DNA from 3 places in the Bacillus songklensis genome. Region 2 is predicted to be linked to each of the others. Evidence: riboswitches for the same ligand, from Rfam matches in the RefSeq annotation. Region 2 holds a riboswitch; each other region holds the start of a gene.

Region 1 (10,115 bases), on a different contig from region 2:
ACACAACATATATATTTTTGAAGGAAAATATAAGGAGGTCACAATGGCTACATATGAGGTAGCAGCCGTACTGGAACATGGATTTTGGCTTCAAATTCTCGGGGACCATGCCCGCTTTATTTTAGAATCATTAGTCGAAAAGGAAAAGGAAGAAATTGAACAGGCCAAATATTTCAAACAGGCATTTGATCGATTATTGCATCAGGTCGGGCAAACAGATTGGATGCAGTTAAGCGAACAAGCCTTAAAAGAAGCCCAAGATATCCGTAGCTTCAAGTTATCTTTAATCCGGAAACACTTACAAGGAACAATCAGAATATCCCTTTCTCCTACTTTTCTTAATCATATGGTAAACGAAGTAGAAGAGTATATCCGCATTCTCCCTTATTTGATAAGAGGTGAAATTCCGCCTATTAGCCATGAGCTCCACTATCATTTAGTATGGCTGTTGGATGCCGCCGGCCATGCAGGAGCCATCACAAGCGAGTTAGATCAAGTCGAAAAACGTCTGAAAGAAAAAAGCGAAATATATATGAAGCACTTTGAACAATTTTATTTAAAGGCCGTAGAATTAACAGGTTATTTGCGAACAGAACTGCCTGCATTTCCGGCATTAAAAAAGTTCACGAAAGATGTTTCATTAGAGCTTCAACTTTTCTCCAAGTTTCTGCACGAGCTGGAAGAACTGGAGATATCAGAGCAAGCGCTTGGAACCTTTACTGAATTAATGGCCGATCATATGGCAAGAGAGGAATGCTACTACTTGCTGAAGCTGGCTCAATCTTCAGGACTGCAGCTTCCAGATTGCAATCCTGCCAAACCGAGAACGGAGAAGCTTTCATAACATCGGCTAGATACAATCAACCATGTTCTTCAATAAAATCTTCATTAAAAAGAACGCAAACTGACAACAGCTCCCAGGAAAAAACTGCAGAATGAATGGATGGGAGTCCATCATAATACCCACACTAAGATTATGATTAGTTTGGCAATTAATGTTGGGAAGGAGGATGGTTGATGGCTTTCGTTGATGAGCTATATAAATTTTATAAAGATCAATTATCGGGTGACGAGGTAGACGCTGAAATTATCGCCGCTTCCATTTTGGATGAACTCAGCCGCGATGATCTGTTGAGCTTGCTTAAAGAATTACATGATGACGAGTTATACGGGCTTTTTGGATTATATTTGATTGAAAATTTAAAAGAAAGAATGGCGAGAGAAGGAAGCAACCGTGATGTACTCCCTTCAGACCCTCTGCCGAAACTTATTCATTAAATATGACGGCTGCAAATGGGCTTATCCATCTCCATTTTCTTTTCATCCGTTGTCTTTTCTCTTTCTGTTTTACCGTTTTTTCCGGGCATATCGTTTGATTGACAAAGCCATTTTATACTGCTGATTTATTACCATCAACTTTACCTATATAAACCTATATTTCGGAAAACACCTTCTCCTTTTCATCAAGAAAAAACACAGCATTCAATCATGAGTGAATGCTGTGTTTAGCTCTGAAAAGCGCGTCATCGCGACCAATGATGCACATTATTTCATCAAAAATGAAATCACTATCAAGAGGAGGGATTTATTCATCGTTTCCTTTACGCGGAACATCAATTTGTGTACCCTCAGATCTCTCAATTTCCTCGTCGATGGTTGCTCCCATATAATAATCGCTTACTTGTTCATGAGTAATGGCTAACCCTGAAGAAATCTGGTCCTTTGCATCATAATCTTTTACATCATAATGCTTATCGGATAACTGCATGGTCTCTTTTGGCAATTTTTGATCCATTGTGTGAACCCGCCTTTCGTAAAATTCACTTTCATTAACTAATATCTCTTGGCTGGCTTCATATTATGAACACCAGTTTACATTTCTTTTTCCCGTGTATAAATAAACTAAACATGGGAAACCCGGTTTTTCTGACATACTGCTTGAATGTTCCTTATATTCCTAAAAAGCGCCTCGAAGAAAACGAATAACTACTGCTTCTTGTTACATAATAACATGCGTATGGCCAATACAATTTGGAGGGGATACAAATGATACAAAACCACCAAGGACAAATGCATGAAAATATGCACACTGGCCCAGTTCCACAACAAATGAACCATGGCGGCCACGAAGTATTTGATGTACATGAGGTACTATCAGGTTCAATTAGCACATTAGACCAATACATGTTATTGCGTCCGATGGTAAAAGACCAAGAATTACTTAGTATTCTTGACCGTCAATACCAATTTATGCAACAAGAATATAACACAACGGTAGAATGTTTTAAAACAGGACAAGATCCTACAGTACCGACACAAAGCTATAAAATGCAGCAAGAAAATGACTTTGTATACGGTTTAAAACCGTCTCAGCCGAGAAAACCTGCTTTATCTCCATCAGAAATTACTGACGCGTGCATTTCAAACTGCATGCTTGGAACCGTAAAAGCAAATGCTGGGATGAAGACAAAAGCTGCATTGGAAACAACAAACCCGGTAGTCCGCCGCGTGCTTGCTGACTCCGTTCCAAACTGTGTGGAAATGGCTTATGAAATTTCTTTATACCAAAATAAACATCATTACTATCAAGTTCCACAGCTGGCACAGCAAGATATGCAGCAAATGTTAAACGCATATGCTCCTGCCCAGGGGCAGCCGCAAAATCAACAAGGAATGCATTAAGCGTGCAGAAAGGGGATCCCCAAACGACAAGTATCCTGTTGTTCGGGGATTCCCATCAACTAAGGCGTCATGGAAAAGCCAGTAAAATCAAGAGATTTCTTGACGCTTCATTTGATTTAACCACAGTTTACTTCTAGAATTGAAAGAGGAATTTTGAGTCAGCTCCTTTCCTGTTTCGTATACCTTGATTAGACAGACCTCTTCTTTTTCCTTGAACAGCTTTTATGGGAAACTTTTCAATTCTTTACGCATAAGCAGTTGCCAATTTACCTTGCGGGTTCTTGGCAATCGCTTATACAAGAACCTTTGTCAGCTCATTCAAGATGAAAAAACAGAAAGGTGCAAATAGAAGAAGAACTGGTGACAGAGGCTAAAACGTTACGTAGGATTCATATATTTTTTATTATTTATCATTTAGAACATAATTTAATTTAACCATAATATTTTTTTATGCCCAAAGCACCATCAAAAACGACCTTCAATATATTGTAAATAGCAATAGAGTTGAAGGGGGTTTTTTAGCAATGGCTCATTTATATTCAAAAGGATGGTTTATTCAAAAATTAAAAGAAGCGAATATTACAGAGTTGGAAGGACGCAAACTGGAATCTTACAAAACATATATTGTACGTGACCTTTACTTTCGGCTTGTTGAAGAAAAGGAACAAACTAAACAATAAAAAAAGAGGTTGTCCCAAAATACAAAGAACATGCTTTAGGGGCAACCTCTTCCCGTTTACTCTTTCAATTCAGCTGTTCTTGAGAGGAATAACGCGAAATGGGCACGGGTCACGTTATCAGCCGGTTTAAAATATTCGGTTGCAACTGTGATCCCGTTGTTTGCCAAAAGATTGATGTCGATATAATAATAGTCCGACTTGTTGACATCTTTAAATGTATATTGTGTTGCTGCAGGCTTGTACAGCTTCACATATGAGCGCGCCAAAATCGCAGCCATTTGCTGTCTTGTCAATTTTTCATGTGGACGGAAAGCTCCGCCTTTTCCCATAATACCATGTGCCTCTGAAATAGCCATTTGCTCGTAAAACTCATCGTTTGGATCTATATCAGAAGATTTTACCTGGTATCCTTCAGGTAAAGTATAGCCGAGTTCATTGGCTAAAAGCTTGGCTGCCTGGCGCCTTGTTAGTTCTTTATTTGGTTTATAAGTCCCATCCGGATAACCGTCCAATACTCCTTTAGATTGAAGATACGCTACAGCTGATGTCGTTTCCTCACCGGCCTTCAAGTCGGAAAAGACTTCGACGGGAGCATGAAGGACATTGGAAGAAGCGATATAGCCTTCCACTCCGTTGCCTTTTACCTTATACATCGAATAATGGCTAAATTGGCCGTTTTGCTCTTTTTCAAAAGGACCTGCTACAATTTGAAGAGGTGTGTAGTGACGCAGCTTGCCGATTTCACCACCATCCACCCCGTTTCGTAAATTGGAAACATTCAATTGACGATTGAATGTATACACCATATCCCCCGCTTTGTACGCTTGAGTTGATGGCGTATTTAATTCAGGCCATTCGTAATGAAGCTTGTCTTGTGGAAACTTCATTAAAGATGGCTTGGCAGGATCCGGATATTCCACTGTAAAAGGGGGGAATGGCTTTAAATCCGCGAAGCTTAAATCTCTAATATATCCAAATACTTTATCCTGGTATGTTTTCTCGCTAAAATGCGGATCATTTCTTTTGGATAAGCCATTATAGGCCATCACCGCAAAATACCAGTTTTCTAGAATCATTGGATTGGCATCATTAATTTTCGGGATACTGTTGTAATTCCACTTTACTTTTAAAATCCGTGCTCCTATATCAATGTTATATGCCGTATCAACCTTGAGACGGTCCATATCAACCGGTTCTTTCAACATGGACGACAATTCTTGTTCTGACGCCGTAATTTGCATCATGCCGATTCCGCCGTCTTCCGTAATCTTCGGCGTTCCATCCGCATTAAATTGGTTCATATCCGTTTCAGCCATGGCAATCCCCTTTAAAATTTCAGGAGGAATACCGTACTTGATTCCTGCTTGAGTGAGAAGCTCCTTTTTCTTGGCATAGGAAAGTTTTTCGTACGTTGACTGCTGAACAGGTACAGTTACATTACTTTGGGCATGGATCATGGATGGAATAACAGCACTGCCCATACAGACGCTAGCAGCTAAAACTGAAATAGCTATTTTTTTCAATGTTGATTTCCCCTTTCTTTCATTTCCTATTCTACCATAAAATACTAGATTGCTAGAAAGGAATCCTCTAGTCCGTCCAATTTAAAAACATGCTGCCTCATTATTTTCGAGACAGCATGTTCGTCAATCTTCCCTTATATTTCACCCTTGTCACTTCTTTTTTTAGAATTTACAATACGTGAAATAAGCAGCTTTACTAGTAACTAAAAAGGAGCTGATTCAAAAGCTCGATTAGGCTTTTGAATCAGCTCCATATATTATGCAGAAACTTTTCCATTCTTGTTTGGCTTTACTACGGGCTGTTTGTTTAATTGATTATAGAATAAAATACCGCTTGCTAATAAAATCATTCCGAAAGTGAAAGTCTTTAAGTCTGCAGTACCCGCTATGATGACCCAAACCGAATAAAGTGTAGAAAGAACGGCGATCACTCCATCCGTTGCTCTGCCTTTGCTGCCGTTATAGGTCTCACCTGTAATGACTAACTTTAACTGAAATAGAGATGAAATGAAGTAAGGGACTAAATATGATAATGTTGCAATGTAAATAACAAAATCAAATGCCGCAGAAATAGAATTTGAGATTGTTGAAAAAATAAATAACTGTCCAAGGCTGTTTGTTACGATTAGCGAAAATTTAGGAATCCCATTTTTATCTTCTTTTAAGAAAGCCGGAATGAACAAACCTTGCTTCGCAGCTTGATATGGAACCTCAGAACTTAACATCACCCAACCGATTGTAGAGCCGAATAAACTCACTAATCCTACCGCTGCCAAAATTTTGCCTCCGATAGGCCCCAGCACGGTTTGGATGGCATCGATTAACGGTTTATCAGAATGAATAAGTGCTTCTTGACTTAACATCCCCATCGTCAGCGTACTGATCCCAACATAAATGGCAATGGCAATAAACAATCCAAGAATCGTTGCACGCTTTACATCTATCTGTTTTTTTGCTCTAGATGCAAAAACAACTGCCGATTCTACACCAATAAATGCCCAAAGCGTTGTGATTGCAGCATTGTTAATCTGACCGAGCAAACCAGCTGTATGGCCTGCATCATCTACTCTAGGTGCGACAAATGGAAGCATGTTTGCTTTTTGGAATGCGAATAAACCTACCAAAATAAATAAAAAGAAACCTAGCACTTTAGCAGCCGTCGCCAGGAAGTTTAATTTCCCTGCATTCTCTAACCCTCTTAATATAATAAAATGTGTTCCCCATAAAAGAATGGTGCAAACGATGAATGTCAAAGCATTTCCCACTTTTAATGTAAAGGAACCAATTGTAAACAGCTCTGCCTGATTTGTAAGTGCCGGAAAAAATGTAGATAAATATCCGGCAAAAGTTGTAATAATGGCAATGTTACCTGCTAAATTTCCAATCCAGTAACCCCATGAAGACATAAAACCGGATAATGTAGATGCTTTTGAACCGGGTTTAAACAATTCTTTCGCATATATTTGGGGTCCACCAGATAACTCTGGTTTTCTTATAGCCAAATTACCAAATACTAACGCAGTCATAAGGACTCCAAATCCGGTTAAAATCCATGCCCCCATCACACCGGCCGGACTTGCAGCTTCAGATAAAGAACGGGGCAGCATAAAAATTCCAGATCCAACCATATTCCCTACTACAAGGGCCGTTAAAATCCATAAGCCCAGTTTATTATTTTTACCCACAACTTGATTCTCCTCTCGCTTTTCCTTCTTGCTCAAAATTACAAACTATCTATATTGCCATCGCATTAATGGTTAAATGAGCATAAAAAAAGCACACCTGCAGACGATGTGAAATCACTAAACCGCATCAGACAAAAAGATAGTACATCATAGCTGAAACTATGACAGTCCTGCACCTGTTCGGATACAGTCCCAGCCGACATAATCAGAGAATTATGACGCTTCGGCGATGGTTCCTTTCATTTGACCTCACGGAGTTCTCTGACTCTCCTTCAAACTACTCTTAAACACCGCGACCTCTACCTCATCTTGAGCTGATGAGGAATTTTTATTGAATCCAATAACTAGAATACGTTCGATAGACCTAAAAGTCAATAGAAATATTTTACTAAGATAAAGTATTAGAGAATCAAAAGTTCCATTATATATATATTCCACTTAATAACTCGACACATCTTCATTCAATCAAGAGGCATCACAATCGGTGATCCAGACAACTTGAATTCGCCCTCAAGGGTTCACCTAAGCGGTTGGCGCCAACCCCGCAAGGGGGGTGCCAGCCGCTTAGGTCTAGAAAATTTGGCATGGCCGTTCTTTGGTCAGGTCGAATTTTCTAAATCGATCTATATAAATCCACATTGAAAATCCGACATGGCAAAAAGCAGCCATGTCAGATTTTCACCTTTTCAGCCTCTTCAAGATGTAAAGACAAAAAAAAAACTGTAAGTAGCTTAAAAAACCAAAGCATAAGTCATTCTGCTTTATCTTATTCAGGGTCCTCCCTTTCTTGCATCTTGAATGAGCTTATAAAGGTTCTCATATAAGCGGTTGACAAGAACCCGAAAGGGAGCTTGGCGGCCGCTTATGCGTAAAGAATTTGACATGGGCGTTTTTTGATTCCAGCTCTTCTTGTTTCGGATTTATTCATCTTCCTCGTCACCGAAGAAATCAAGACCATCAAGGAATCCGCCTTCCTCTTCCCCTTCTGTGCCTCCAAAGGCCTCTTCTGCGCCCTCCACCATTTCATCCATCATCTCAGCAGCCAGCATCCCTCCGAATACACCTGCCGCAAATCCACCAATCGCTCCGCCTAAGCCGCTTTTATGGTGGCCATGATGACCATGTTCAAACTCCATTCGATGTGACTGATACAAATGGGCTTGATGAAGCGTTTCTTCCATAATATGTCTTAATTGCTCAGCAAGCCTGTCAACATCCTCTAATAAAGCATGTGAAAAGAAGATCTCCCTTTTTAATTCTACTTCTCTCCCAAATGAAGGTACGTCCAATTCTAGTAAAATACGAAGCCCGTCTTGCTCAACTGCCGCCTGAAACTCGACTTCCTGCACTTGTCCCGCCAGCAAGCCTGTCGGGAACAGCTCAAATTCTTGTTTAAAGCCATCAAAATGACCAGATCCATGCTTCTCACGGAAGCCGAGACGGGCGAATGCTTCCAATAAAGCATAAAACGGCGCTGGTGCTAAAATGCGAATGGCGTCATGATCATTGCTGTCTACCCCGCCGGCGATATCAAGGTGTGTTCTAAAATGGTAGGATACGTTTCCCGCTGAAATGGGAAGGCCTTCAGGCAGTTTGTATGTAAACGGAAAATCTTTCACTTCATTTGCTTGAATGATAAAAGGTGATACAACCGGGATAGACGTAATTTTATGAGTATAGGTTTGCCCGTTTTTCGAAATCACTTGCAGCCATAATTCTACAGCGATACTGTTCATTTCTTGTTCCACATTGCCGCCCTGAACACGAATCGTACCATGTACAATTTCGTTCATTGCATATTCAGGTTTTGACAACATTAAATCCACTTTTGCAGAGCCGACGCCCATTTTGGCCATAAATTTTTTAAACATACTTATTCCTCCAATATTCGAGCATAATGGTTCCATTCAAGTATACGATACAGATTGCCTTAACGTTTCATCTTTTTTTATATATTTAAAGAAAAAACAAGTAAGGAAAGCACCAGCATTTATGCCAGTGCCTCATGTTCTATAATAAGTTTATTACATATCCTCCAACCGCTGTAGCGATGACCACAATCCACGGAGCGATTTTCCAATACATAAGTAAGGTGAAAGCCAAAAGCGCCAGGGCAAAATCAGCGGGCTCTTTAATGGCACTTGTCCAAACCGGATCATATAAAGCCGCCAATAAAATTCCGACAACCGCTGCATTGACTCCCATTAATGCAGCCTGAAATACCGGTCGGCGACGCAATGCATTCCAAAACGGAAGCGTACCGAGTACAAGTAAAAATGATGGAAAGAACATAGCCACCGTGGCAATAATGGCCCCCCGCCATCCAGATGTGATTGTTCCTAAATAACTGGCAAATGTAAATAGTGGTCCAGGTACGGCCTGGGTTGCACCATATCCCGCAAGAAACGCCTCTTCACTGACCCAGCCCGGCGGAACGACTTCACGTTCCATCATCGGCAGAACAACATGCCCACCACCAAACACGATAGAGCCCACTCGGTAAAACGTATCAATCATTGAAATCCATAAAGATGGCGCTGCCTGCCGTAAGAACGGCAAACCGATCAACAAGCCGAAAAATAAAATCCACGCAGCGATACCTGTCGATTTGCGAATGGAAATTGACATATCTTCCACTTTGTTTAGATCTGCATTGTTGTAGAGTACATAACCAATGCATCCGGCAATGACAATGATCATGATTTGGCCGACGGCACTTGGATAAAATAATGTAATCACTGCGGCGATGACCGCTATCGTAATGCGCGTCCGATCAGGTGTTAAATTTTTCCCCATTCCAAGCAATGCTTGAGCAACAACGGCTACCGCTACAACTTTCAAACCATGAATCCAGCCGGAGTCTGCTGCGTCAAATCCTTGCAGCACATAGGCAAAAATGACAAGTGCGATTACAGACGGCAATGTGAAGCCAGCCCATGATAAAATTCCTCCCACGATGCCCCCGCGCACCATTCCGATGGAGATGCCAACCTGACTGCTCGCCGGTCCGGGAAGGAATTGACAAAGTGCTACTAAATCAGCATAACTCCGTTCATCGAGCCAATTTCTTTTTTTAACGTATTCATCTCGAAAGTAACCCAAGTGGGCGACTGGTCCTCCAAATGATGTTAAGCCAAGTTTCGTTGAGACAAGCAAAATCTCAAGCCATCGTCTCCAAATTGATGATTGGCCATTCATGTCATATCTCCTCTCTTCTTTTTCTATTACTTCTCCTGAGATCCTCTGTATTTATGATTCAACTCCTCTAATCCCCTGATATTGCTACCATAACAGAAGTTTTATCCTTACTCTTTTAAGTTTTTGTAAAGTTTTGCCCCTTACTCTGCTTAATGGGAGTATAATGAAAATGGCGGGAAGTATAGGATATCTATTAGGAGATGGTTCTTTCATGCAGCAACTATTATTTAAAGCTCTCATTCTTGCGTTGGCCTCTGCCATTCAGGGAACAGCCATGGCTCTTTTTTTGTTTCCCCACTATATTCCGTCGGGCGGTGCAGCCGGTATCGGAATCTTGCTTAACTACA
Region 2 (10,115 bases):
CCAGTTGTTTTTCATTTCAGCTTTTTTTGGTCTTTCAGGGATTATCGGGTCATTAGGGGGAGGCATGGTTCTTGATCATTTCGGCGGGGCAGCCTTATACAAACTATTAAGCTATTTCGCTTTTGCTGGATGTATAGGTTTGATCACATACAAAACCTATTCAAGGAAAAAAAGTGTTTGTCAGGCCAAGCATGTTTATGAAAAAAGCATATAACTAGGCTTTGCCTGTATGACTTAAGTTATATACACTCCTATTCGCAGGAGCCATCTTGATCTTTTTGAGGTTTTATTATTGGGAGGTTTTTACATGTTCAAAATTACATTTTTGGGGGCAGGCAGTACGGTTTTTGCTAAAAACATTCTAGGGGATTGTATGCTTGTTCCTGCAATAGAAGGGTTCGAATTTGCCTTATACGATATTGATGAACAACGTTTAAGAGATTCCGAGAGTATGTTGAACAATTTGAAAGGGCGCTTAAACAAAAACATTAAAATCAAGGCTTATTTTAAATTGATAAAATACATACGCCGGAAAAAGTGGGGATTCACTACAGAGATGGGAGCGTAGAAGATATCACCCAACCTCAAGTAAGGAAGACGATGTATTACGAGGTAAAAGAATTTATTGAGCTAATTAAAAATCGACAGTTGGAATCGTCTATCAATTCCTACGGTCATTCCCTGGCAACAGCGGAAATCATGGAAGAAACCCGAAAACAAATTGGGCTCGTCTTCCCAGCCGATAAATAAGAAATCCACATTGAAAATCCGACATGATCAAAAGCAGCCATGTCGGATTTTCACCTTTTCAACCTATTTAAGATGCGAAGACAGAAAAACTATAGGCGGTTTAAAAAGCCACAGTTGATGTCGAAAAATGAAAATGGATTTATATAGGTAAAGTTCGTCCAAAATGAGGTTGAATCCATTCATCAGTTATTTGTTAACAGAATGTTTCTAGTGATTCGACACACCGGAAACTCCCAAGCCAGTATTGGCTTTAACAACGATTTCATCGAATTTCTTCGAGTCTTCTTTTTTGTTGGATACGATGGTGCCGATAATCGCTGCGATAAATCCTAATGGAATGGAGACAATTCCCGGGTTTGTTAGAGGGAAGATGGCTTCGCCCACTAAGATGGCCACTCCCGGTTCCGGATTCCACACGTTCGGGCTTATTGCTACTAGAATCAGAGAGCTGAATAAACCAACAAGCATGCCGGTTACTGCACCTGCTGTATTAAAGCGTCTCCAGAAAATCGTTAATAAAATAATCGGCAAGTTTGCGCTTGCCGCTACGGCGAATGCAAGCGCCACAAGGAAGGCGACGTTCATTTTTTGCGCGAATAAAGCCAGGATGATCGAGATGATGGCTACACCGACAGATGCTAAGCGGGCTGCCACCATTTGTTCTTTTTCCGTTGCCTGGCCGCGACGGATGATATGGCTATAGAAATCGTGAGCAAAGGCTGATGCTGCCGATAATACAAGTCCTGCCACGACGGCTAAGATAGTCGCGAAAGCAACCGCAGATACGAAGGCGAATAAGAAGTCGCCGCCTAACACTTGGGCAAGCAATGGCGCTGCCATATTTCCGGCTGCATTTGCTGCAATAATGTTGTCATAGCCAACAAATGCGGCTGCACCGAAGCCGAGGAAAATCGTCATAATATAGAAAAAGCCGATGATCCAAGTAGCATATACAACCGATTGACGAGCAGTCGGCGCGTCTTTTACCGTAAAGAAGCGGATTAAAATATGCGGAAGGCCGGCTGTTCCCAGTACGAGAGCTAAATTTAATGAAATCATATCGAGCGGGTCTTTGAATTTGTTGCCGGGGTTTAAGAACGCTTCTCCAATTGGAGTGGCTGTTTTCATATGCGTGAACATGTTAGCGATGCTAAAATCAAATTTTGCGAATACCATGAGGGAAATAATGAATGTACCAATCATTAATAGGACGGCTTTTGTGATTTGTACCCAGCTTGTTGCGGTCATTCCGCCGAATACAACGTACACTGTCATTAACGTGCCAACGATGAGGACTGAATAGATGTAGTCAATACCAAGAAGAAGTTTAATGAGACCGCCTGCACCAACCAGTTGGGCAATCATGTAAAAAATGGAGATGGCGATGGTGTTCAATGCGGCAACACCGCGAACTTTTTTGTCATTGAAGCGGGCAGCAATCATATCTGCCATTGTGTACTTACCAAGGTTACGAAGAGGCTCGGCTACGATGTAAAGCACGACAAGGTAAGCAACGAGGAACCCGATACTGTAGAAAAATCCGTCAAAGCCTGCCAGGGCAATCATTCCCGCAATACCGAGGAAGGAAGCAGCCGACATGTAGTCACCGGCGATGGCCAGTCCGTTTTGCCAGCCCGTCAATCCACCGCCGGCCGTATAAAACTCACTTGCGTTGTTCGTTTTTTTCGCAGCAAAATAGGTGATGACAAGCGTGAGTCCGACGATTGCTAAGAATAGACCAAAAGCTAATACATTCATGTAATGTTACCTCCCTTGTTTAATTTGCTGCATGATCTTTTCAACTAACCGGTCAAACTTTGCAGCTTTGCTGGAGTAAATCATGCAAAGTGCCCATGTCATCACGAACTGGGCAAAAGCGAATACCCATGCCCATGTCATGCCGCCAAAGGCCGGTTGATTTAATACAGTCGAATAAGCAGTTAAAATCGGTAATATGAAATAAAAGGCTAAAAAGAATAATGAAAACGGGACGATAAATTTTTTCTTGGCCGCCAATAATTCTTTGAATGAAGCAGATTGGACAATCGCCGTGTAATCAATGGATTCAGACGGTTCTTTCACCTGAGCTTGAGAATCGTGTAATGACATATGAAACCCCCTTAAAAATTTTAAATAACTAACACAAACAGTGTGAAAACGTGAAAAATCTACATTTTTCCTCCTCTCTATGCAAAACGTTTTCAATATTTGTGTTAATTATATAGTTATCAGAAAAATTTGTAAATTAAATTTTGAACATTTTTTGTCTGAATATTCTACATTCATCGACAGCTTGTTATATTACAGATAAATCCCTTATTTGAAGGGGGAAGTCCTGCTTTGAGGAAATTTTTGATATTGTATAAGAATGTATTTTAATACAGAGTAAAGAAGATAGGGTAAAAATGGAAGTTTCATTATATGAAAAAACACCTATAAACCACATGAAATGGTTCATAGGTGTTTTTGGTGAAAAAGCTCGATTTATTTCAAGCTTGTCGAAATTTATCTTACATGTATTATTTTATTCGAGTATTCACTCCGCTAATATCGCATTGTTCTAATGGAATCATTTTGGTTTTCTTAGTGAACTTATATCCAAGCCATACAACAATAAATAAGGGCAAACCAATATAAGAAACCGCGACACTATACCAATCAATTTGTTCACCAAGGAAAGCCGAATAATTTTGCCCTAAAATAACGAAAGTACATAAAACAAAAGCGAAAATAGGGCCGAACGGGAACCATTTGGCACGGTACGGAAGTTTCTTTAAGTCATGTCCTTGAGCCACAAAAGCTCTGCGGAAACGATAGTGACTGATGGCAATTCCTAACCATGCAATAAAACCGCACATCCCGGATGCATTTAATAGCCATGTATAAACGGCACCGTCCCCAAAGAGAGAAGCAAAGAATGCCAAAACGCCAACCAGGGCAGTAACAATAAGGGCGTTGACAGGAACCCCGCGTTTATTGACTTTCGCTAAAAACTTTGGTGCTTTTCCTTCTTTGGCAAGGTTCCAAAGCATACGCGTTGAAGCGTACATACCGGAGTTACCGGCCGATAACACAGCCGTTAAAATAACGGCATTGATTGCTGAAGCGGCAAAGGCAAAGCCGGCACGTTCAAAGATGAGGGTAAATGGACTTACACGTACATCATCACTTGCCAGGGTTTCTGTTGTAAATGGGATGAGCATTCCGATCACAAAAATAGCTAAAACGTAGAATAATAAAATACGCCAGAATACTTGTCTTACAGAACGTGGAACGTTGCGGGCAGGGTCTTCACTCTCACCGGCAGCGACCCCAAGCAATTCCGTTCCCTGGAAGGAGAAGCCGGCAGCCATGAAAATGCCCAGCATCGTAAAGAATCCGCCGTGGAACGGACCATCTGCAATGGTAAAATTTTTAAATCCGGTAGGTTCACCGGCGAAAATACCGAAAATCATGAAAATACCCGTAACTAAAAAGACAATAACGGTTACCACTTTAATGAGTGAAAACCAATATTCCGCTTCACCAAAACCTTTGACGGATAAATAGTTTAAACCAAACATAATCACTAAAAACAAGGCGCTCCAAAGAAGAGAGGAGCTATCCGGAAACCAGAATTTAATGATAAGGGCACCGGCAACCAACTCTGCGGCAATCGTGATCGCCCAGTTATACCAATAGTTCCAGCCAAGTGCAAAACCGAATGCAGGGTCTACAAACTTCGTTGCATACGTACTGAAAGAACCGGCTTCCGGCATATAAGCTGCCATCTCACCAAGACTTGTCATCAGAAAATAAACCATAATTCCAATGATGGTATAAGCAAGAAGCGCTCCGCCTGGACCGGCTGTATGGATTGCTGCTCCGCTCGCTAAAAACAAGCCTGTTCCAATGGCGCCGCCAAGGGAAATCATCGTTAAATGACGGGCCTGCAAGCCGCGGTGCAGTTGTTGCTTTTCTTGTGTTCCGGCATGTTGACTCATAAATAAGAAAACCCCTTTTCTTGATGATAATCGGAAGGAGCGAGAGCAATAAAAAAAGCCTCGAAAGGATTTCGACGGCATTCTTTATTCAAACTGCATCAAACCTTCCATGAAGATAGCTCTTCACATTGACCCGGTTAGGGCAAATGTGACAGTTCTGTCCCTGTTCGGGAACAGCCCCAGCCTGTCCGTTCAGAGAAAAAGAACAAGCTTCGGCGATTTTTCCTTTCAAGTGACCTCATGGGTGTTCTCTGCACCTCATTCACTTTACTATTAAAAATCGCGACCTCTACCTCATCGATTAGGATGAGGGTTTGCTATTCATTTTTTGACACAGAGTTCATTATAGAACGAACCAATGAAAATATCAATATATAAAAAGGATGTTAAGAAACCTGACAAACGATTGGAGTCCATCTTATAAATTTTATATGATCATAACAGATCACATGATTCTCCTGCGATTTCGTATAACCTTTTAAGATGGGGGCGGATATGAAAACCCGCGTCTTACCCTGATCGATCAAAGTATCGGTCAGGGTCTTTTTTATTTTTGCCAATATGAACGTGTGAACGAATCCTTTCTTTTCGGGAAGGAACGCTACCCGTCCCGTTTGAGAACGCACTCTCTTTAAACTTTGATGCAATCACCATCCCGGCGTTCTCTATTGAAAAGTCATTCGTCTGAACCATCGTTTGGAAAAGCTTCAAAACCACCAAGTCCTTCTCAAGGGATAACCGTGATTTTGGTCGTTCCTGGTGAAATGGTACCCGTTCTTTTCAGGGGATAAACACCATTTTCTTAACGCTGAGCCTCCAATTCCTAACGTCGTGCTAACCTCTTTTGTTGTATAAGCCTTATCTATAGTTTCCACATCGTTACCTCCCTCGAAGACCCCCGTTCATTATCATTTTACTATAATTGGGGACAATTTAAGGTTCCCATACAAGCGGTTGATAAATACACGACAATTTTCGGGGAAATAATTCATGTGTTTATCTACATCTCGCGCTTTTCCGTTTTTTCATCTTGAATAAGCGAAAAAGGTTCTCATATAAGGCTTCGGCAAGGGCCCGTAAGGGAAATGGGCGAAGCCTTATGCGTAAATAATGTAGCATGGACCGCTTTTGTCCATGCTACATTATTTATGTGGATTTAGATACTTCGGTCTTAGTAATTCTAGATTTCAATACAAATGATGTAGTAAAATAAAGTCATTGGTTAAATCTAACAGGGTGGGACAGCGTTATGCAAAAGTATAAAGTATATGGTGCGTTAGTTATGATCATGTTGTTTTGGGGATTCAACGTTTCGGCGACAAAGGTATTGGTCTCTCATTTCGCACCTTTGACGATGACCTCTTTTCGTATCTTAATTGCGGGATTATCGGTTTTGCTCATGTTAAAAATCATGAAGGCTTCCCGCAAGCTTCAATTAAAGGAATTGGGTTTTATTACCTTTGTCGGCTTATTCAATGTAGTCGGGCATCATTTCTTTTTATCGTTGGGATTGCAAAAAACAACGGCTACGAACGGTGGACTGATTATGGGATTGGCACCGCTCATGACGACCGTGCTGGCCATCTTGTTTTTGGGAACGCGCCTTACATTCATTCGCTTCATCGGCATTGTTTTCGGATTGACGGGAGTAAGTTTTGTTGTGTTACACGGAAGCGGTACGCTGTCATCCGGATCGGTGGGTGACTTGTTTGTCTTTTTATCTTTATTGATTCAAGCGGTCAGTTATGTGTTTATCCGTAAGGCATCCTCGACCATTGACGGGCGTCTCATGACAGGATGGATGCTAGTAACGGGGTCTGTTCTTTTGTTTATCATGAGTCTTTTCATGGAACCAAAAGGGTTGTCTACAATGGTTTCGGGAGATATCGGCATATGGATGGTTTTTTTGGCTTCTGCCATTTTGGCAACGGCTGTCGGGCATATGGTTTACAATCAGACGGTACAGCATATCGGAGCAGCGGAATCTGCCATTTTCCTCAACTTAAGCCCGTTTTTTGCATTGGTGGGATCTAGTCTGTTTTTAGGGGAGCCCATTTATCTCCAACAGCTCATCGGATTTGTCTTCATCATTGCAGGGGTCATTTGTGGAAGCGGGATTGTAGAGAAGGCAATGAGATCAAGAAAAAAATCGATCAACATTTCTGCTTAATCTTCGAATCTTGGCTTTATAGCCGGAAAAAGTTTGGAGAGTCAGTAAGGATCATCATAAAACATGCCCGGGTTCACCCAGGGCATGTTTTATGATGAATACGGAGTAAAAAAGAAGACTCCCGCGGGGGAGTCTTCTTGAACATTACTTTTGAACGTTAGCAGCTTGTGGTCCACGAGCGCCTTGCTCGATTTCAAAAGAAACAGTTTGGCCTTCTTCTAATGTTTTGAAGCCGTCGCCTTGAATAGCAGAGAAGTGTACGAATACATCGTCTTGACCTTCTACTTCAATGAAGCCGAAACCTTTTTCTGAATTAAACCATTTTACTTTACCTTGTACCATAATTGTACCTCCTGCGTGGATCTTTTCCACGGTTGTATTAATATCCTTGCTCAACCATATTCTTTCAAGGCGAAAACTACTTATTCAAATAGTTTTTCCATCAGTCATATACCGAACAAAAATAACTTCTTTATTATAGCATGGAAGGAAAGAAGATGCAAACGATATTAGAGAGTGCACCGTTTTTATAAGCCGGGCTAAAATCTGGTGTTGTTGGTTGGATCATCAGGATGGAATATGCCATACAAAAGAATACGTGTTTCCATTATGAAAAAATATACTTTTTTTATGTATTTTTTATCACGAATGAAGAGAACCATCCCCACCTCAAGCTTTGCCGATCAAGAGTATATCATCCTTGTAATCTTTAATTACTTAATTTAAACTGAATATTATGATTAAAGGTGCCAATTTTGTAACTTGGCGGAGTATGACTTTATAAATAAAGGGGGACAGCACGATGGCAGCCACATATACATTATCTCCCCTGGGCGATCAAGCCGTCATAGTGGAATTCGGGAAAAATGTAACAGAGGAGATTCAGCAAAACATACAGTCTTTTTGTACATATTTAATGGATCATCCCATTGAAGGAATGATCGAGTTTGTACCGGCATTTACGAATGTCACCATTTTTTATGATCCGTGGAAAGTCAGCGAACAAGGAAAAAAACAGCCTTATGAAACGTTTTCTAAGCGAGTGAGTGACAGGCTGAACTCGCTTGATTTTCATCAGAATATAAAAAGGCGGATCGTCGACATCCCTGTTTGTTATGGAGAGGATTTCGGTCCGGATCTTGAGTTTGTGGCCAAGCATAACGGAATGGCCGAAGAAGATGTCATCCGCATTCATTCGAACGGGAAATATCTTGTTTATATGATTGGCTTTGCTCCTGGTTTTCCTTACCTTGGAGGCATGTCTGAAAAAATAGCAGCTCCAAGAAAAGCATCACCTCGAAAAGCCATTCCAGCAGGATCAGTAGGCATCGCAGGTGCGCAAACAGGCATTTATCCATTTGAAACACCAGGGGGCTGGCAGCTCATTGGACGTACGCCGCTATCCCTTTTTCAGCCTGATTCTACTCCGCCCACTCTTTTACAGACCGGAGATATCATTCGGTTTGCCCCTATATCCAGGGCAGAGTTTGATCGGTTGAAGGAGGGTCAGTCATGAGCATCAAAGTAGTCAGAACAGGTTTGCTGACGACGATTCAAGACGGCGGCCGGTACGGATACAGGCAGTACGGCGTCATTTTAAATGGAGCAATGGACCCGTACGCTCTCCGCATCGCCAACATGCTTGTAGGCAACGACGAGCATGAAGGAGCAATGGAGCTTACCTTGATGGGCCCCAAACTGCTGTTTGAACAGTCGTGTTTGATCGCATTAACAGGCGGAAATTTAACTCCTGCCATTGATGGAAAGGACGTTCCGATGTGGCGTCCTGTCTGGGTAAGAGAAGGCAGCGTGCTTGAATTCGGAGTGCCTAAAAAGGGATGCCGAACATATCTATCAGTCTCAGGTGGATTTCAGCTGCCGGAAGTGATGGGGAGTGTATCTACCTATTTGCGCGCAGAAATCGGCGGCTATAAAGGACGGGCTCTTCAATACGGTGATGTGATCGGTTTCAATGCTCCGTCGCCGTTTGGCGAAAAGCTTATTGATTCTTTGCAAAAAGGGGCAGCGGATCAACCATTTGCCGCAGCAAGCTGGACACTTCATCCAACATGGCTTCCTTCCTATGAATCCAACCCAACCATTCGTGCTATAAAAGGAGCGGAATTCGATCGCTTCACAGAAGAAAGCAGGCAAGATGTATTCACAAAACCTTTTCAAGTGACTCCGCAGTCAGATCGGATGGGCTACCGCCTGCAGGGCCCAGCTTTGACTTTGACAGAGCCGTTTGAATTATTATCGAGCGCTGTCGCATTCGGAACGATTCAGGTACCGTCGGACGGAAATCCGATTGTCCTCATGGCCGACCATCAAACAACAGGCGGCTATCCGCGCATCGCACAGGCTGCGTCCGTTGATCTGCCTTTGCTTGCTCAAGTCTTGCCGGGTCGGCATGTATCCTTTTCTGACATTTCCCTTGAGGAAGCACAGCGATTATATCTAAAAAGAGAAAAACAGTTTCAGTATATGAAGCGGATCATCTCTTTAACGATTTAATAGAAAGGAGAATGAACATGTTTCACATTGACTTGAATTGCGACTTAGGTGAAAGTTTCGGCGTGTATAAAATTGGAAATGATGAAGAGATACTAAATTATGTGACATCGGCGAATATTGCGTGCGGCTTTCATGCGGGAGATCCGGCGACGATGCGCCAAACGGTCCTGCTTGCCCTTGAAAAAGGGGTAAGTATCGGGGCGCATCCCGGCCTTTCCGATTTAATCGGATTCGGTCGCCGAAATTTGCCGATTACGCCGAGGGAAGCATATGAAATCGTCGTCTATCAAATCGGTGCATTGAATGCATTCGTGAAGGCGGAAGGCGGTGTGATGAAACATGTAAAACCGCACGGTGCCCTTTATAACATGGCGGCCGTCAACCGGGAATTGTCCGAAGCGATTGCCCGGGCCGTCTATAAAGTAGACCCTGAACTTGTGTTATTTGGACTTGCAGGAAGCGAGTTAGTCAAGGCAGGAAAGAAAGTCGGGTTGCAAACGGCGAATGAGGTATTTGCCGATCGAACGTATCAGAGTGATGGAACGCTAACGCCGCGCTCTCGGGAAAATGCGCTGGTAACAGATGATAGAAAGGCAGTGGCACAAGTCGTTCGCATGATCAAAGAAGGAAAAGTATTATCCGAGCAAGGAGCGGACGTAGAGATTCAAGCGGACACCGTCTGTATCCATGGAGATGGG
Region 3 (10,115 bases), on a different contig from region 2:
GGTGCTGATTTCATCGTTCAAAATAAGCACAATCATGGACTGGGAGCAGCGGTAAGACTCGGTTTAACGGAATGTGTGAAGCTGGGGGCTGATATTGGAGTGATGATTGATGCCGATAACGAATATCCACCTGAACAAATTCCTGACATATTGGTCCCTATTTTTCAGGGAGAAGCTGATTATACAATGGGTTCTCGTTTCTTAGGAACCATTGATGGCATGAAAATTCACCGACGCTTAGGGAATTATTGTTTCACTCTTTTACAGTCTATTTTACTTAGGATGTGGATTCATGACGGACAGTCGGGGATGAGAGCTTTTACAAGGCAGGCTATGGAACATGCGGAAATTATTCATGACTATAACTATGCGCAAGTTTTGACACTAAATCTTGTACGTAAGGGATTCCGTATGAAAGAAATTCCTATTCGATATCAAGTTCGGAAAACCGGTAAATCGTTCATTAAATTCCATGCTTACATGACCTCTGTCATTCCGGCCATTGTAAAAGAAATGAGCACCCCCGTTTCCAGAGCGGAAATCGTGAAAGACGCCCACTTATTGGTACACGATTAAATGGGATGAAATTTTGAGGAATGTCTGTTTATGATAGAAATCTCAGTTTGTGTGATTTCGTTATAGAAGGTTGGATCATAGAGGTTCTCTTTATGGTCCAACTTTTTTTGCATGCTGTTATTGACAACATTATTGATAATTATTATCATTATCATTGTGGGGGTAAAAAAATGAAAAAATTGAGAAAACTATTCTTATTTTATTTAATGCTAATATTCATTATTAATATTAACACCTTACAAGTGGCGGCCTATTCATATGGTGATCCGAATGAAGAAAAAGTAGCTGAAGTATATAAGGAAATGGTTACAAAGTTAAATAATAATCCGCCGAAGTTTGATGAAGCAAAGGCAGTGTTTGAAACTGTAAAAGAAGAGCTTGATAAGCACATGGGAACAGAGCCATCGGAAACGGTCTTGAAGGATCTAAAAAATGAAGACAGTAAGGCAGTTATTCAAGACATGGAGAAAATTCTTGTTTTGAATATCGCGCGTCGTTTAGAAAGCATTGAAAAAAACTTTAAAGAGTATGATACAAGTAAACGGCTTATAGCGAAAGCATTTGCTACATATGAAGCCTTATCTCCGGTTGTTCAAGGTAAGAATCAGGAATTGGATCGACAAATCAGAGCAGAATTTGATAAGGCCTTACAATCGCTCGGTAACCCTGGGCTGTTCGGGGTAGGCAACAGAGAAGAAGATATTGAGGCATTTAAAGAGAGCAAAGATGCCATTCTTACATCCCTGCAAAAAGAATTTAAGTTGAAAAGCTTAAAAGTAGGGCATTTTTCAGAGAGTGCAACAGAGGAGAATACAGCGAAAAAGGATTGGACGGATCTTTCAAAAATAAAGAACTGGATTCCAATTATTGTAATTGTCGCCGTTATCATCATGATTGTCGTATACTCAATTGTTAAAAAGAGAAAATAAAGATTTCTATGCGGGGAGGGGAGAATAAAAAATGGAAATTCAAGCCCTGTTGATTACATTTCGCGAAGTATTGGAAGCCCTATTGATTGTCGGAATTATTACGACATATTTAAAACGGGTAAACCATCAAAAATATACAAAATACGTGTGGGCAGGCGCTGGTCTTGCTGTTTTAGCAAGCATCGGAGTAGCCATGTTATTTCAGGTGGTTTTCACAGGATTTGCTGCAATGGGAAGTGAAATGTATTTAAAAATTAGTATTATCCTTATTTCTTCTATTTTGCTCACGCAAATGGTTTTTTGGATGGCTAAACATAGCAGAGACTTGAAAAGCAACATGGAAGGAAAAATGGACCAATTTATCTCGACAGGCAATATCATTGGAATGGTTATTCACTCGTTTTTAGTCGTGCTGCGCGAAGGGGTAGAAACCGTATTTTTCTTTGCAGCGATTACAGGTGGAAACATCGGTGCTGCCATGCAAGGATGGGGTGCTATTACAGGAGTGCTTATTGCATCAGTAGTAAGCTATTTCTTCTTTAAAGGTACAATGCGTGTGCCGCTTAAAACATTTTTTAAGGTGACAGGTACGTTTATCATTTTAATAGCGGCAGGCCTGCTCGTTCAGGGAATCTCCATGCTGCAAGATTTAAATATTATTGGCAGTGTTATGCCTCATGTATATGATTTGACTTGGTTTTTACCCGAGCATCCGATTGATTATGATCATTACCTTCGGGATAATGGAGAAGCACCGATTTTATCCGGTGATATAGGGATTTTCTTAAAAGCATTGTTTGGTTACTCATCTATGCCTTCAATTGAAGAGGTCATTGTTTATCTTGGATACTTTGTTGTCATTTACTTATTGATTAATACAAAAAATGCAGGAAAGCAACCTTCAAAGGCAGAAACTAAACAAAAAAAAGATCAGAATGTACAGACGCTTGAATCCCAAACAAAAAATATTATTTAAAAAGTACAAGGCATAATGTCTTGTACTTTTTTATCTATACAGGAGACGAGGTATATGTTAGGAGAATTTTTTAAAAACAAGGGATGTACATTCCGTTTATCGATTATAATTGGCTTTTGTGCCCTTTTTTTGATTTATTACTTTCAATTGAGTTATGCTAGTCCATATGCAGCTTCATGGGACCAGGTTGATTTTGCATTAGCATTGAAACGTTACGATTTATTGGCAATGCAGCCTCATTTTCCAGGTTATCCTTATTTTATTCTTGGCGGGACATTTGTCAATCAGTTTGTAAATAATCCGGCTCAAGCATTAGCCATCTTTAATAGTATAATGATGCTTTCAGCAACAGTTCCCATCTATTTATTAGCAAAGAGGTATCAAACTTTTAGTCAAGCTTGGCTAACAACGGCTTTAATTCAATCGTCAAGCTATATGCTGCTCATTGTTACGCAGCCGATGTCAGAAGGGGCAGCCATGGCCGCATTCTGGTGGTATGGTTGGTCTCTCCATTTAGCGAAGGAAAATCGAAAATTTTTATTTCAAATTATTCCATTGTTTTTATTTAGCATTGTACTCGGAATTCGCTTATCTTATTTACCGTTTGTAAGCGGAATTTTGCTTTTATGGTGGCATGAATGGAAGATATTGAAGAGTTGGAAAAGACTATTTATCCTTTGTTCTTTTGCTGTTTTTTTTCAATTAATCTGGTTATTCGCTGTTATGGCCTCAGAGGGAGGAGTTATTAGCTTTTTTAAACTGGCTCTTTCTTTTACCAATGGACACTTTCACGAGTGGGGAGGAACAGCCGCTACGGATGATCACTCTTTTTTACAAAGAGCCCTGACGTTGATTTTTTACAATATTATTTGGACCGGTATTTGTAGTCAATCATTTCTTATCCTATTTTTATATACTCTTCTCCTTTTCTTTATCTATTTAAAACGGCTTACTCTTAAAGCGGATGCATGGTTAGCAATGATGGGCATCGTCTATTTTATATGGGCCCTGTTTGGGCAAAATATTGATAAACCGCGTCATGTTATACCGGTTGCGGCCATCATTCTGTTTTATTTGTGGAGCTATTTCTGGAGAACGGAGCTTACATTAAAAAAGATGGTGTTTGCAACAGTTGTTTTAACGGTGCAAATTACGATTGGCGCAGTGGACATGAAAAAGCAATCTGACTCTTTACCGGCAACTTACCAGTTAGCGTACGATTTGGAAGATAAACGTGAAGAGTTTGTTTTATATACGTGGGAAGAAACGAGAGTACTAAATTACCTGCAGGTGAATTTTCCTCATCAAGAGGTCTATCGTTTTAACATTTTTTTACAGGGAAAATCGAATTATAAACATGCTACAATTTATCTTACTGACCATGTTTTAAAAGGGTTTGCAGAACAAGGAATTAACATTGAAAATAGGGTGAAAAAAGTACGAAAATATAAATCAAGTAAATTATCAGATCCGGTATATGGGGAAATTACCCTATATAAATGGATAGACTAATAATTGGAGTGATTGAAATGAATAATCACTTAAAAGAAAAGCTGGCTATCTTACCAGATCAGCCTGGCTGTTATTTGATGAAGGACCGATATGGAACGGTCATTTATGTCGGAAAAGCAAAAGTGTTAAAAAACCGGGTACGCTCATATTTCACGGGAAGCCATGACGGGAAAACGTTGCGTCTTGTGAATGAGATTGTGGATTTTGAGTATATTGTTACCTCTTCCGATATTGAGGCTCTTATTTTAGAGATGAATTTGATTAAAAAGCATGACCCTAAATATAATGTTATGTTAAAGGATGATAAGAGCTATCCGTTCATTAAAATTACGGGTGAAAAGCATCCGCGTCTCATTATTACACGAAAAGTCAAAAAGGATAACGGAAAGTATTTCGGTCCGTATCCAAATGCACAGGCGGCAAATGAAACGAAAAAGCTGCTGGATCGCATTTATCCATTAAGGAAATGTTCGACACTTCCGGACCGGGTGTGTTTGTATTATCATATCGGCCAATGTATGGCCCCATGTGTGAAGGACATTTCGGCAGAGCAAAACAAGAAAATTATTGATGACATTAGCCGCTTTTTAAATGGCGGCTATCAGCAGGTAAAAGAAGAGCTGACGGAAAAAATGATGAAGGCTTCCGAAGAGCTGGACTTTGAACGGGCAAAGGAATACCGGGATCAAATAGCCCATATCGAAGCCACTATTGAGAAACAAAAGATGATGCTGGGGGATTTTGTTGACCGGGATGTGTTCGGTTACTCCTATGATAAAGGGTGGATGTGTGTCCAAGTCTTTTTCATCCGTCAGGGAAAATTGATTGAACGTGATGTGTCTATGTTTCCGTTTTATAATGAGCCGGAAGAGGACTTTTTAACGTTTATTGGTCAGTTTTACAACCAAAATAATCATTTTAAGCCAAAAGAGATTTTATTGCCATATACGATTGACGCTTCGCTTGTCGAGCAATTGTTAGAGGTCAATGTTCACCATCCGAAGCGCGGAAAGAAAAAAGAGCTAGTAGAGTTAGCATGTAAAAACGCTAAAATTGCTCTTCAAGAAAAATTCTTTTTGATTGAACGGGATGAAGAAAGAACGATTAAGGCGGTAGAAAGCTTGGGTGAACAGCTTGGTATTGCGGCTCCTCTGCGTATTGAAGCATTTGATAACTCCAATATTCAAGGAACCGATCCGGTCTCCGCCATGATTGTGTTCATCGATGGCAAACCGGCCAAAAAGGAGTACCGTAAATATAAAATTAGGTCAGTAGAGGGACCGGATGATTATGAATCCATGCGCGAAGTGGTTCGAAGAAGATACAGCCGTGTTCTAAAAGACAATTTACCTCTTCCGGATCTAATTATTGTGGACGGCGGGAAAGGACATTTAGCTGCTGTTGAGGACGTATTGGAAAATGAATTGGGCTTGTTCATTCCGACCGCAGGACTTGTGAAAGATGAGAAGCACCGTACTTCTAATTTGATCATGGGACAACCAGCGGAAATTATCACATTGGAGCGAAACAGCCAGGAGTTTTATTTGTTGCAGCGCATTCAAGATGAGGTGCACCGATTTGCGATTACGTTCCATCGCCAAGTTCGTTCTAAATCTGCGTTCCAGTCTGTCCTCGATAACATTCCAGGCGTGGGGGAAAAACGAAAAAAAGCGCTGCTCAAACATTTTGGCTCTGTTAAACGTTTGAAAGAAGCTACGATAGAAGAGATACAAGAAGCCGATATTCCGAGAAATGTGGCAGAAGCTATTTTTGAGAAATTGCAAAGTTAGGGTTGTCAGAGCCCAAAAAGTTTGTTATGATGTAAATAATTTCATATTGATTTAACACTTCATTACGTTGAAGTGAAGATAGAGGTGCGAATTTTAAGAGTAAATCATGGGAGGAGAGTGAGCTCCGGTGAACATGATGGAAAGGAAAATTCGCCGAAGCAAAGGCAGCCTCATTGCTGCTTTTGCTGGTTTTGCATTGAAGAAATGTAGGACTGTCAAGGTAAATGAAACCTTGGAGAGCTATCTCACGTTGCGGAACTTAATTTTACTATTTGTTCATATTAAGCAATGGGATAGTTTTCTATCTCATTGCTTTTTTGTTTTTTAAAGAGGATGTAAACGGGTTCCTAAAACAGCTTTATTTTCAAAATTGGTCTCAACCAATACTTTTTACCTTGAGAAAACCTATCATTTGAAAAGCCTATATGAAAAATGAATAGTAAAGGATGGTCCAGTATGGCATTAATTGTTCAAAAATTTGGCGGTACATCAGTCGGTTCTGTTGAGCGCATTCAAAATGTAGCCAATCGCGTCATTGCGGAAATACAGCAAGGAAATCAAGTGGTGGTAGTCGTTTCGGCGATGGGAAAAACAACGGATGAACTTGTTTCCCTCGCAAAGCAGATATCCGTGAGTCCTAGCAAGAGAGAAATGGATATGCTGATGGCAACAGGAGAGCAAATGACGATTTCCTTGCTATGTATGGCATTAAAGGAAAAAGGATATGAGGCCGTATCCCTTACAGGCTGGCAAGCAGGAATCCAGACAGAAGCGATACACGGTAATGCAAGAATCGAACATATTCAAACAGAGCGTGTCCAAGGTTTGTTGAACGAAGGTCGAATCGTAGTAGTGGCAGGATTTCAGGGAATCACAGCAGATAAAGAGATTACCACATTGGGACGGGGAGGGTCCGATACAACAGCTGTGGCATTAGCCGCCGCTTTACAAGCCGATAAATGCGATATTTACACAGATGTAACAGGTGTATTTACGACAGATCCCCGTTATGTCAAAACAGCAAGAAAGTTACAATCTATTTCTTATGATGAGATGTTAGAATTAGCGAACCTAGGGGCGGGAGTTTTGCATCCCCGTGCTGTTGAACTTGCAAAAAACTATCATGTTTCGCTTGAAGTGCGTTCAAGCATGGAATTGGAGCGAGGAACAATCGTGGAGGAGGAAGCATCAATGGAGCAAAATTTAATTGTAAGAGGGATTGCATTTGAAGATAACGTATCGCGCGTGACAGTAGTGGGAATGGAAGATCAACTACATACACTACCCACTATCTTTACTACATTGGCCAAGCATCAAATTAATGTGGACATTATTATTCAAAGCATCATATCATCCGGTGAACCTTCCATCTCATTCTCTGTCAAGACGGACGATTTACAGAAAACAGTAGATGTACTTTCACAATATGCAGACACATTAGGGTATGAACGCATTGAGCACGAAAGCGGGTTAGCCAAAGTATCGATTGTCGGTTCAGGAATGGTTTCTAATCCAGGCGTGGCCGCAGACATGTTTGAAGTATTGGCAGGAGAAAAAGTTGAAGTGAAAATGGTCAGCACATCCGAGATTAAAATTTCAACAGTGGTGAATCAAGCAGAGATGGTGCGGGCAGTAGAAGTGCTTCACCAAGCTTTCCAATTGGATGCAGAAATGGCAGGCGCAAAATAATAAGATCATCTCGTCAAAAGACGGGGATTGTTATGAAGGAGTGGAAATATGATTAATTTTGGAAAAGTGTCAACTGCTATGGTTACACCTTTTGACCATAAAGGAAATATCGATTTTCCTAAAACAACCAAGCTTGTCAATTATTTAATTGAAAACGGCACCGATTCATTGGTGATTGCAGGAACAACCGGTGAATCTCCTACTTTATCAACAGAAGAAAAATTAGCTTTATTTCGCCATGTTGCAGAAGTTGTAGACGGACGAGTACCTGTTATTGCGGGTACGGGAAGCAATAACACATATGCCTCCATCGAATTGACAAAAAAAGCGGAAGAAACCGGTGTGGATGCCATTATGCTGGTGGCACCATACTATAATAAGCCAAACCAGGAAGGACTTTATCAACACTTTAAAACGATTGCCGAAAGCACATCCCTGCCTGTCATGCTTTATAACGTTCCGGGGCGTGCTGTCACAAATATTGCTGCCGAGACGGTTATAAAGCTATCTAAACTTCCAAATGTTGTAGCCGTTAAAGAAGCAAGCGGTGACCTTGATGCGATGACTGAAATCATTGCTAACACAGATGAGGGTTTTGCGTTATACAGCGGCGATGATGCTTTGACATTGCCCGTATTGGCGATTGGCGGTAATGGAATTATATCGGTGGCCTCTCATATCATCGGCAATGAAATGCAAGAGATGATCAAAGGTTTTGAAAACGGCGAATTAGCAAAAGCCGCGAAGGCACATCAAAAGCTGCTGCCGATCATGAAGGCGCTATTTGCGGCGCCAAGCCCAACGCCTGTGAAAACAGCTTTACAGTTAAAAGGATTAGATGTAGGCTCTGTCCGTTTACCGCTTGTTCCGTTATCTGAGCAAGAGTGCATTGCGTTAACAGATGTTCTTCAATCCATTTGAAATCAGTAAAAAGCGAGGCCCCTTGAGAGACCGATTTTTAGTTTTCTAAACGAATAATGGGGGCTGTCCCATAAGTCTCTAATCAATGACAAAAGTTGATCTTTACTGAAAGGACCCGTCACGGAATCCTCTGATTTTGCTGGATTTTCATGACGGGCCCTTTCAGGAGGATGACTCTATTCGATGATATCTTTTTTATCCCATTTTACCGTAATAAGAACTTTGTTTTGTTTAGCTTTTAATTCTAAGATTGATTCAGCCGTACAACTTCTTTGAAATTGAATTTGCTCGGCGATAAAGCCTGCCTCTAAGTGGAAGGAAGCATTCGGATTATTTTGGATTCTCTTTGTCACAATATCACCCGATAGAATGAATTCCAACTCACGACGTTTTTCTTCGCTAAGAGTAAGGGTACCCCAACCTGCTTGCAGGAAAAAAGCCATAACATCTTGTATTTGCTCTAAAGGGTATTTTCGAGCCAGACTTTTTCCAGACCAATATAAGATTTGGTGGGATTCATTGCCGAGTAAATCTGGCAGTAAGACGTCACGGATCAGGTTATAACCAAAATAAGGAAAAATTTGTTCATCTAAAGTTTCTTCATGTTGTATCGATAAGTTGTTCAATTTCTTCCCCTCTTTCTATAGCTTATATTATATATGAAGGTGATGGTTGTCTCACCCCTTTTTTTGCGAAAAGACAAGAAAGCATCGGTTGTGTGTTGGATTTGTCCAGCTGTGAGCATGAATAAGCTTTCCCCGCTTTTCTTGTTTATAAAGTTTTTATTCACCAAAAAATGACATATGAACACTTAATTAAATATAGATGTAAAATGCATTTACAGATAGATTTTTTATTTATAAGAATGCATTTTTATTCATTTATTAACCAAATAATGTCATTTATTGAAGATTGTTTATTGTTCTTATTTTATACAACATTTATGCCTTGGTTCCTTGACGGGTATAGTAGATGGGAGTACAATAAATTTGTCACATTTATTCGATAAAAAATGCAAAGGTTTTCATTTTTTGTCGACCTATTAATCTATTAAGATGGATGGGGAATCTTGTAATTTTTCCAAAATTCGTTCATTTATCAAAGGGGGTTTAATGTATGGCAACAAACAAGGAGTTTTTCAACCGCAGGCTGCATTCATTGTTAGGTGTCATTCCGGTAGGGATCTTCCTTATCCAGCACTTAGTAGTGAACAACTTTGCGACAAGAGGGCCCGAAGCGTTTAATAAAGCTGCAGGCTTTATGGAGGGTTTACCCTTCCGCTTAGCACTAGAAACATTTATCATTTTCTTACCGCTCTTATTCCATGCAATTTATGGGCTTTACATTGCATTTACGGCTAAGAACAATGTGAGCAATTATAGCTATTTCCGAAATTGGATGTTTTTATTGCAGCGTGTTTCAGGTGTTATTACATTAATTTTCGTAGCATGGCACGTATGGGAGACAAGAATTCAAGTATTCTTCGGCGCACATGTTGATTACGAAATGATGGCTAATATCGTAGACAATCCTGCTATGTTAGCGTTCTATATTGTTGGAATCCTATCAACTGTATTCCATTTTGCGAATGGATTATGGTCATTTGCAGTAAGCTGGGGACTTACGGTAACTCCTCGTTCTCAAAGAATTTCAACATATGTGACATTAGGAGTTTTTGTAGTATTGGCATTCGTCGGTGTACGTGCCATTTTAGCGTTTGCA

What was found. A riboswitch is a leader RNA that binds a small molecule or an ion and turns the genes downstream of it on or off. The one in region 2 is predicted to bind lysine.
Region 1: linked by a shared signal. The riboswitch ahead of ACFOU2_RS22720 (amino acid permease) and the one ahead of ACFOU2_RS14290 (amino acid permease) in region 2 are both predicted to bind lysine.
Region 3: linked by a shared signal. The riboswitch ahead of ACFOU2_RS06325 (aspartate kinase) and the one ahead of ACFOU2_RS14290 (amino acid permease) in region 2 are both predicted to bind lysine.

The regions. Positions count from the first base shown of each region.
Region 1 covers NZ_JBHRZT010000072.1:730,379-740,493, forward strand. Annotated here, with positions in the region: gene ACFOU2_RS22690 (DUF2935 domain-containing protein) at 44-844, shown strand; gene ACFOU2_RS22695 (DUF6154 family protein) at 1,018-1,278, shown strand; gene ACFOU2_RS22700 (YozQ family protein) at 1,586-1,795, opposite strand; gene ACFOU2_RS22705 (spore coat protein) at 2,047-2,682, shown strand; gene ACFOU2_RS22710 (YflJ family protein) at 3,207-3,362, shown strand; gene ACFOU2_RS22715 (S-layer homology domain-containing protein) at 3,419-4,885, opposite strand; gene ACFOU2_RS22720 (amino acid permease) at 5,143-6,570, opposite strand; lysine riboswitch at 6,703-6,880, opposite strand; gene ACFOU2_RS22725 (sporulation protein) at 7,491-8,441, opposite strand; gene ACFOU2_RS22730 (chromate transporter) at 8,581-9,768, opposite strand; gene ACFOU2_RS22735 (YitT family protein) at 9,938-10,115, shown strand, end outside.
Region 2 covers NZ_JBHRZT010000052.1:603,212-613,326, forward strand. Annotated here, with positions in the region: gene ACFOU2_RS14265 (MFS transporter) at 1-214, shown strand, start outside; partial or broken gene ACFOU2_RS14270 (family 4 glycosyl hydrolase) at 308-505, shown strand; partial or broken gene ACFOU2_RS14275 (oxidoreductase) at 511-750, shown strand; gene ACFOU2_RS14280 (solute symporter family protein) at 958-2,508, opposite strand; gene ACFOU2_RS14285 (DUF485 domain-containing protein) at 2,515-2,859, opposite strand; gene ACFOU2_RS14290 (amino acid permease) at 3,270-4,733, opposite strand; lysine riboswitch at 4,842-5,033, opposite strand; gene ACFOU2_RS14295 (hypothetical protein) at 5,244-5,450, opposite strand; gene ACFOU2_RS14300 (DMT family transporter) at 5,983-6,903, shown strand; gene ACFOU2_RS14305 (cold-shock protein) at 7,048-7,245, opposite strand; gene pxpB (5-oxoprolinase subunit PxpB) at 7,706-8,419, shown strand; gene ACFOU2_RS14315 (5-oxoprolinase subunit C family protein) at 8,416-9,417, shown strand; gene ACFOU2_RS14320 (5-oxoprolinase subunit PxpA) at 9,435-10,115, shown strand, end outside.
Region 3 covers NZ_JBHRZT010000020.1:649,156-659,270, reverse strand. Annotated here, with positions in the region: gene ACFOU2_RS06350 (glycosyltransferase family 2 protein) at 1-576, shown strand, start outside; gene ACFOU2_RS06345 (hypothetical protein) at 747-1,505, shown strand; gene ACFOU2_RS06340 (FTR1 family iron permease) at 1,537-2,481, shown strand; gene ACFOU2_RS06335 (nucleoporin-interacting protein) at 2,536-3,993, shown strand; gene uvrC (excinuclease ABC subunit UvrC) at 4,011-5,783, shown strand; lysine riboswitch at 5,855-6,034, shown strand; gene ACFOU2_RS06325 (aspartate kinase) at 6,240-7,472, shown strand; gene dapA (4-hydroxy-tetrahydrodipicolinate synthase) at 7,521-8,393, shown strand; gene ACFOU2_RS06315 (YslB family protein) at 8,570-9,019, opposite strand; gene ACFOU2_RS06310 (succinate dehydrogenase cytochrome b558 subunit) at 9,510-10,115, shown strand, end outside.